Regions from separate parts of the Bacillus spongicola genome, predicted to be linked through region 2. Evidence: riboswitches for the same ligand, from Rfam matches in the RefSeq annotation. Region 2 holds a riboswitch; the other holds the start of a gene.
What was found. A riboswitch is a leader RNA that binds a small molecule or an ion and turns the genes downstream of it on or off. The one in region 2 is predicted to bind thiamine pyrophosphate.

Region 1: it holds a riboswitch for thiamine pyrophosphate, as region 2 does, so the genes downstream of both, U8D43_RS20505 (ABC transporter substrate-binding protein) here and tenA (thiaminase II) in region 2, are expected to answer to the same signal.

Annotation. Positions count from the first base shown of each region.
Region 1 covers NZ_JAYKTS010000056.1:8,533-12,933, forward strand. Annotated here, with positions in the region: gene U8D43_RS20500 (aldo/keto reductase) at 1-434, opposite strand, end outside; TPP riboswitch at 1,306-1,414, shown strand; gene U8D43_RS20505 (ABC transporter substrate-binding protein) at 1,527-2,513, shown strand; gene U8D43_RS20510 (thiamine-binding protein) at 2,528-2,818, shown strand; gene U8D43_RS20515 (ABC transporter permease) at 2,818-3,576, shown strand; gene U8D43_RS20520 (ABC transporter ATP-binding protein) at 3,569-4,297, shown strand.
Region 2 covers NZ_JAYKTS010000001.1:243,923-248,323, reverse strand. Annotated here, with positions in the region: TPP riboswitch at 1,130-1,238, shown strand; gene tenA (thiaminase II) at 1,529-2,242, shown strand; gene U8D43_RS01100 (ECF transporter S component) at 2,235-2,813, shown strand; gene U8D43_RS01095 (ABC transporter ATP-binding protein) at 2,829-4,271, shown strand; gene U8D43_RS01090 (energy-coupling factor transporter transmembrane component T family protein) at 4,268-4,401, shown strand, end outside.

The DNA.
Region 1 (4,401 bases), on a different contig from region 2:
ATGTCGAATGCTTCGGCAATTTCAATGGGATCCATAAAGGGACTTGGGCGATGTAATAATAAAACATCAATATAATCCGTTTTTAAATTCTGCAACGAATTTTCAACTGAAAGTAAAATATGTTCCTTTGTTAAATTGTAGTGATGTGTTTGATGAGTAGGACGCTTATCAGCTGGAATGACAATTCCGCATTTAGTGATTATCTCCATTTCCCCTCGAAGCTCAGGCTTTAATGATAGGGCATCGCCAAACAATTCTTCACAAGTATATCCACCATATAGATCCGCATGGTCAAAAGTAGTAATTCCTTGCTCTAAACAATACTCAATTAATTCGAGTGTTTCTTCTTTTGAATTATTCCAATCATTTAATCTCGATAAACCATGAACTAATCGAGAGAAGGAAAGACCATCTGCCATTTGTATACGTTCCACTAAAATTCCTCCTTGAAATAAAAAAAATATTTTCAGTTTCTTTGATTTACAACAATATGTATCTGCTTCATTATAAACATTTCTTATAAGTGGGTAAACAATCTTATTCTATACCCTAGCCTGTTTTTACAGGGCTCTTTTCGCATACTTTGTTGCTATTGACTCAAAGAAAAAACAGGCAGTAAGGTTTTTTCGACTGATTTCTTACTTTTTATCTAGAGATGGAGAAGTTTTCATAAGGAAAAGAGCACGAAGTCATACAAATCAGGGGATATATTCCTATTCGAAAAGCCACAATCTTTTCGAAAACAGCCTTTTACACTTATATTGGTTGTTAAAAAGTAGAAAAGACAACTAAATAAGCGATTTTTATGCTCTTTTAGTCTAACCACTTCTTGATTTGTCTAATTGTTCACTGTATGAAAAGAAGAAAAATTTCTATAACTGATTTTGCAAAGCTTGTTGCTTTTCGAACCAGTCAATAATCGATGATAAGGCTCTGTCTCGGGGGCATCATTTCGCTTGTATTTGATGTGAATCACCAGCGAATTGAAGGTTTCCTTCTAAAATTAAACTATAAATGAAACAATGTATACGAAAAATGTCCTTTATTAAAGGCTCTTTTCACATACTTTGTTGCTTTAGCATCAAAATGAAGGGAAACACTCTTTTCATTCCTCATTTTGGGTTGAAAATGATGCGAAAAGATGCCCCAAAGTCAATCTTCATCACGAATTGAGGGCTATTCGAACAGCCACAACCTTTGCGAAAAAAGCCTTAATAAGAGAAACAAACTTTAGAAAATGATAATTCAAAATGGTTGCGTCATTTTCATTTATCTGTCATAGTGAAATTGACTGAATTTAATATTAGAGTATTGTAGGGGAACCAGTGTTGCTGGTTGAGAGAGTAGTCATAAGCTACGGACCCTTGAACCTGATCTGGTTGATACCAGCGGAGGAAACATGTTCAATTTTTTTGTTTATGTGCGCCTAGGTATCTATCTAGGCGCTTTTTCATGTACATAAGACTATCAGGATCTCTAGTATTCCGTCATCAAAGAAATAAGATCACATATGAGGGGGAAAAGAGATGAAAAAATGGCTATTAGGGGCAGTTGCTATCATATTCATTCTGGCTGGTTGTGGAAATGAGGAGGAGAGTAACACAAGTAGTAAGGAATTAAAAAAGATTTCCGTGGTGCTTGATTGGACTCCGAATACGAATCACACAGGTCTATACGTTGCAAAAGACAGAGGGTACTTCAAAGACGAAGGGCTAGACGTCGAAATCATCCTACCAGGTGAAGCAGGGGCAGATCAACTCGTTGCGTCAGGCAAAGCTGATTTTGGGATAAGTTATCAAGAAAGTATCACTCGTGCAAGAGTTGAAGATGTTCCATTGGTTTCAATAGCTGCGATTATTCAGCATAATACTTCGGGTTTTGCGTCACCAAGTGGAAAAGAAATTCTTAGCCCGAAAGATTTTGAAGGGAAAACCTATGGTGGTTGGGGGGATCCTGTTGAAAAAGCTGTGATGGAATCCGTAATGAAGAGTGAAAATAGCGAAGTGGATAAAGTAGAGTTTGTAAATATGGGATCAAGTGACTTTTTCACCGCAGTGAAAAGAGACATTGATTTTGCTTGGATCTACTATGGGTGGACAGGGATTGAAGCAGAGTTGCGCGGTGAAGAACTGAATATGGTGTATTTAACGGATTACTCAAATAAGCTAGACTATTATACACCTGTTTTAGCTACGAATGAAAGCAAAATTGAAGATGATCCAGAAGTAGTAAAGGCCTTTTTAGCGGCGGTAAGCAAAGGTTACAGAGACTCGATTGAAAATCCAGATGAAGCTGCCGAAGTTTTATTGACAGCTGTTCCAGATTTGGATGAGGAGCTAGTCAAAAAATCACAAAGCTGGCTCGCAGACAAGTATCAGGCTGATGCTCCACGTTGGGGTGAACAAAAAACTGAGATTTGGGAAAACTATGCAAATTGGATGTTTGAAAATGGACTGATGGAACAGAAGCTTGAAGCAAATGAAGCCTTTACAACACAATTCTTACCAAAATAAGGGAGAAGATAGCGATGGGAAATTCTTTAGTGAGTATTCAAATTTTGCCGAAAACGGAACGTGGTGAAGATGTAATACCATTTGTCGATGAGGCGATTAAAGTAATTGAAGAATCTGGTGTGTGCTACGAGGTTCATCCACTTGAAACGACGATGGAAGGTGAATTATCTGAATTATTTTCGATCATTCAAAGAATGAATGAAAAAATGGTGCAATTAGGATGTCCGAATGTAATTTCTCAAATAAAAGTTTTGTATCAACCTTCTGGAATTATGATGAATCAATTAACGGAGAAATATCGATGATAAGAGCGATATTTCTCAAAGGATGGAGACCATTTATGGTTCTCCTCCTTTTCTTTATTTCATGGGAGTTTTCAACAAATATTTGGAACATTCCTGTTTGGATGCTTCCAGGTCCACTTCAAATAATAAAAGAATTTATTGCTGTATGGTCTTTTTTTTATGAAGATGTTCTAGCAACAATTTGGCTAACTCTTTTAGGCTTTTTTATTGGAGGTTCATTTGGTTGGGGAACAGCTATGGTGTTGCATCGTGTTCCTCTTTTACGGGAGGCTTTTTATCCATTCCTGATTTTGTCCCAGAATATTCCGATTATTGTTCTGGCGCCACTTTTAGTCATTTGGTTTGGTTTTGGCCTTTTACCCAAATTGATTGTCATCACCTTAATTTGTTTCTTTCCTGTAGCCGTTTCGACGTTAGATGGATATAAACAAACCTCATCTGAATTATTGCATTACATGAAAATGGCTGGTGCAACGAAAAGGCAAATTTTTTGGAAATTAGAGTTTCCCTCTTCTCTTCCAATGTTGTTCTCAGGTATAAAAATTTCAGCAACCTATAGTGTAATGGGGGCTGTTATTTCAGAGTGGCTAGGGGCTAAAGCTGGAATCGGTGTCTTTATGACTCTAGCTTCTTCATCGTTTCAAACCGATCGTGTCTTTGTGGCAATCTTGACCATTATGTTTATCAGTTTACTTTTCTTTTGGGTGATTGTATTGGTTGAAAAAATTGTATTGAACGGAGGGAAGTACGATGAATAAGTTAGAGCTAAAAGATGTGTCGAAGAGATTCGGGGAAAAGGATGTATTATCGCGAGTTAGCCTCACCATTAAGCAAGGGGAATTTGTCACATTACTTGGTCCTTCAGGAAGTGGAAAAAGCACTATATTTCACCTCGTTGGTGGGTTGTTAACTCCAGATAGTGGCGAAATTTATTTAGAAGATCAAAAAATCAATGGAAAGGCCGGACATATTTCGTATATGCCTCAAACTCCTTCATTATTACCATGGCGGACGGTAATAGAAAATGTTCTATTAGGTCAAGAATTAGTAGGTGAGGTGAATGAAAAAGAGGCAAAAAACATGCTACAAAAGGCAGGTTTAGCTGGTTTTGAAGGTGCATATCCTCATGAATTGTCAGGTGGAATGAAGCAGAGAGTTTCATTTATTAGAGCCCTATTAAGCCCACAGCCCTTTATATTATTAGATGAACCTTTTTCTGCACTAGATGAATTAACACGTTCCGATATGCAAAAATGGCTCCTATCTGTTTGGGAAGAGGAGAGGCCAGCTGTTTTATTTATCACACATAATATAGAAGAGGCACTTTTTCTTTCGGATCGTGTATTGGTGTTATCAGATAGACCAGCTTCGATAAAAGCTGAATTTCAAATTCCATTTGAACGACCAAGGAGAGAAGAAATTCTCCTTTCAATGGAGCTTTTAGAGTGGAAAAAGAGATTATATTTTGAATTATACTAAGAAATTGATTGTAATATCATTTAATAAATCTGCTTTCGCGAAAATTGTTATATTTGCTATCTGAATAAAGTTTTTCTAATTATTAAGGATGGAACTAAAATGGA
Region 2 (4,401 bases):
TTGATTTTATTGAGCGACAGAATTCTTCATTGTACTACTGATTTTGTTTAATTGTTGGCGATAAGATGTCTTGGAAATGACCTTTTTTCTGGAGTATATTTAGTTTGGAAAAAAACCTTTCAGTAAGAAGACGAAGTATAAGAAAGATAATTACAGAAGATGAATTCTGTAATTAATTATATCAAGATAGTTAATGTTGTCTTTTTATTTTAAGGTTTCTATGTTAATGAAATCGGTTGTAGCTTCATGGAGGGTGAGCATAGAAGGTAGGATAAAAGGAAAACATAACTCAAAATAAATACTAAAAAGTGAGATATTAGTAGCATATAGTCGTTTTTTAGTCTGGAAGAAACGAATTGATCTATTTCTAATAGATAGATTAACTTTTTGAATGGGGAGATACATTGAAAGTATATAAGAACGGTTTTATTTTTTGACTTTGGAAAAGAGAATTCTCCTTCATACCATAAAGGAAGGCTCTCATTAGAAGAGTTCTAGCTGGATTTCTCTATTATAAAGGCTGTTTTCGCAAAGTTTTTTGCTTTTCGTATCAGTCTATTATCTATGATTTAGCTTAGATTCGTCTATTTTTTGATAGAATTCAACAGTGAAATGAAAGATTTAATCAAAAATATGATGAAATAGCCACAATGTATACGAAAAGAGCCATTAAAAAAATACCAAATATAGTAGAGAAATTTAGTCTATTTATATTCATCATCCTAATTCGTTAAGATTCTCAGATTTTACTATTTTAATATAATTACATCTGTAGATTCATTCGATTTTATTAAAAGCTTATATAGAGGATTAATTATACTTATTCGTCCGCCTTATCTCACAATTATTTATGGAAATAGGGCAATTCAAAATATATCAAATTTCTTCAATAGTAAAGGCTGTTTTCGCAAAGATTGTGTTTTTTTGTATCAGTTAATTATCTGTGATATAGCTTTGTTTCGGGCATCATTTCGTCTGTTTTTGATAGAAATCAACAATGAAATGGAGGATTTAGTCAAAAATCAGATGAAATAGCCACAATGTATATGAAAAGAGCCATAGTAAAATAAAATAATATTGACAAATCCAAATAGCATGATACGATAACTTCGAAAACTAATTTAATATGACGATCCACTAGGGGTGCCTTCTCTAAAGGCTGAGATTAAAGTATGACTTTAAGACCCTTTGAACCTGATCTGGTTGAGACCGGCGTAGGGAAGTGATGGTTGAGTGTTACATAGATTCTTCTTTTATGTACAAAACTTAAGCCACTTCCTTTATGCGCTATGCATGATAGGAAGTGGCTTTTTTGTTTAGACAGGGCTGTTTTCTCAAAGATTGTGGCTTTTCATATCAGTCTATTATCTGGATAAAGCTTTGATTCGAGTATCATTTCGTCTGTTTTTAATGGAAATCAACAAAATGTATGATTAAATCAAAAATCAGATGAAATAGCCACAATGTATACGAAAAGAGCCTTAGAAAAAAACCAATTGCTGTGGATCGTCGGAAAAGAGGGAAAAGAATGACATTTTCACAGGAATTAAGAGAAGCTGTAGCGCCAATTTGGGAAGCGAGTTTTGATCATCCCTTTGTAAAAGGGATTGGAGACGGGACTTTATCTCTAGATAAATTTCGTTTTTACGTTCAACAAGATGCCTATTATTTAACTCATTTTTCCAGAGTGCAAGCATTAGGGGCTGCAAAGGCAATGGATTTACGAACAACAGCAAGAATGGCTGCTCATGCTCAGGGAACAAATGAAGCAGAGATGTCCCTTCATGAAAAATTTTCGAAGCAACTGGGTATTACAGAGGATGAACTCCTTGCCTTTCAACCAGCACCTACAGCCTATGCCTATGCCTCTCATATGTATCGTGTAGCTCAGTTTGGTGGATTGGCGGAAATTATTGCAGTGATTCTGCCATGTTACTGGCTTTATTACGAAATAGGTGAAAGATTACAAGCTTGTACGCCAGGTGAGCCTATTTATCAAGAGTGGATTGCCACGTACGGAGGGGATTGGTTTAAAGAGCTAGTAGATGAGCAGATTCAAAGATTGGATGAATTAGCAGAAACGGTTACAGAAGCAGAGCGTGACCGGATGAAAAACCATTTTATTTTAAGTAGTTTATATGAGTTGCAGTTTTGGGAGATGGCATACACATTAGAAAAATGGCCATTTCAGGAGAAATTGAATCAACAGAAGTTGAGTGAAGTCGGTGATTTACGTGGGTAAATTAAAGTTAACTGATATTTTAGTGACTGTTGTGATATCCATTGGATTCGGAATTATATATAAACTATGGGGTCCAGTTTATAACGTATTTAAGCCGTTTGGGTTTCATGCAGAGCAATTGATATACGGAATGTGGTTTATGGCTGCTATCGTTGCATTTTTAATAATTAAGAAACCAGGAGTTGCACTTTTAGCGGAAATCGCAGCCTCTTCAGGTGAATTGTTAATGGGATCTGAATGGGGACTTGAAGTTCTCTTGTTTGGATTGATTCAAGGATTAGGTGCTGAACTTGTCTTTATGATGGTGCGTTATAAGCGGTCTGGATTAATAATTGTTTGCTTAGCGGCTGTAGGGTCTGCCCTAGGATCGATTGTGATGGACTACTATAAAGGCTATATGGGAGATCTTGAATTATGGAATTTACTACTATTCCTTTCCGCAAGAATCGTAGGATCTATCCTAATCGCGGGCATGGGGTCTTACTTTTTAGTGAAAGCTTTAGAGCGCACAGGGGTTACTAATATTGTTCGTCCTCCCAGTCAACAAGATTTTGATGCATTAGATCAATAATAAGGAGGGGTAAGGATGAAGATTAAAGACCTTCGCCTCAAGTTTCCTGACAAGGAAGAGCTTTTGTTTAAGGATTTGAGCCTGAACATTAAGAAGAATGAAAAAGTATTATTACTAGGTCCATCAGGTTGTGGAAAGTCGACTCTTTTACAAGTCTTGTCGGGAGTGATCCCTACCTCGGTTGACGTACCCATGAAGGCTGCTGAAATAGAACATCCTCCTTCATGGGGGTATGTTTTTCAGGACCCGGATACACAATTTTGTATGCCTTTTGTGGACGAAGAAATCGCCTTCGTTCTTGAGAATATACAAGTTCCACAAAAAGAGATGGGGGCAAGAATTAAAGCGGTTTTAGCAGATGTGGGACTTTCTTTTGAGGATGTTCATACAAATATTGCGACTTTATCGGGTGGGATGAAACAGAGGCTTGCGATTGCCTCTGTTCTTGCTCTTAAGCCAGATACGCTCTTTCTTGATGAACCAACAGCACTTTTGGATGATGAAGGAACAAAGGCAGTCTGGGAAACCGTAAAGCAAATCAGCCATGACAAAACCGTAGTGATTGTGGAACACAAGCTCAATCACGTACTTGAATTAGTCAACCGAATTGTCCTTTTCAATGAAAAAGGAGAAATATTGGCAGATGGTGCAAAGGAAATGATTCTCCGCCAATATCGAGATACGTTACGTCGACAAGGTGTTTGGTATCCAGAGATTTGGAGAGATTATCTCAATCAATCTCCACCAGGGAAAATCTCCTCTTCAAATGAGGTTGTTATAGAATTAAAAGACTTCAAAGGTTATCTTCAAAAAAAAGCCAAAATATCAGTTCCTGAAGCAACAATCCGACGTGGTGAGTGGATTACGGTAGTAGGAAATAACGGAGCAGGAAAATCTACGCTCCTACATAGTCTGATGCATCTCATTAAAACAAATGGGGAATATTTTCTTTTCGGGGATCTTGTTTCAGCAAAAAAGGTACCAGAAGGTGTAACTTTTGTTTTTCAAAATCCTGAATTTCAATTTGTTACAAATTCTGTTTGGGATGAGATTGCTTATGGTCTCCGACTTAAAATGGCGGAAGAGAGAGAAGTGGGTGAAGTGGTAGAGGATCTTTTGCAGCGATTTAAATTACGTGAGCAAAGGAATCAGCATCCTTACCAACTTTCTATGGGGCAGAAACGGAGATTAAGTGTTGCGGCATCTATTGTGAATAAAAAATCAATCATTTTGTTAGATGAACCTACCTTTGGACAAGATGCTCAAAACACATTTGCACTTTTAGAGATGTTGCAAGACTATCAACGAGAAGGGGTCACCATCATCATGGTGACTCATGATCAGCATATTGTGGATTTCTTTGCAACTAGAGTGTGGACAATTGAGGATGGTTTGTTAGTTAGCGATAACTATAACGATTTGAATCAGCTTCAATCTCCAAAGAGGGTAATGTTATGAATTTACAGGAAATTCAAACTCGTGAAACGTGGCTTTATCACATTAATCCGAGCTTGAAACTAGTATCGATTATGAGTCTCTTTATTTTTCTTTTATTCGTACATGATTTAAATTGGATTATTTTCATTAC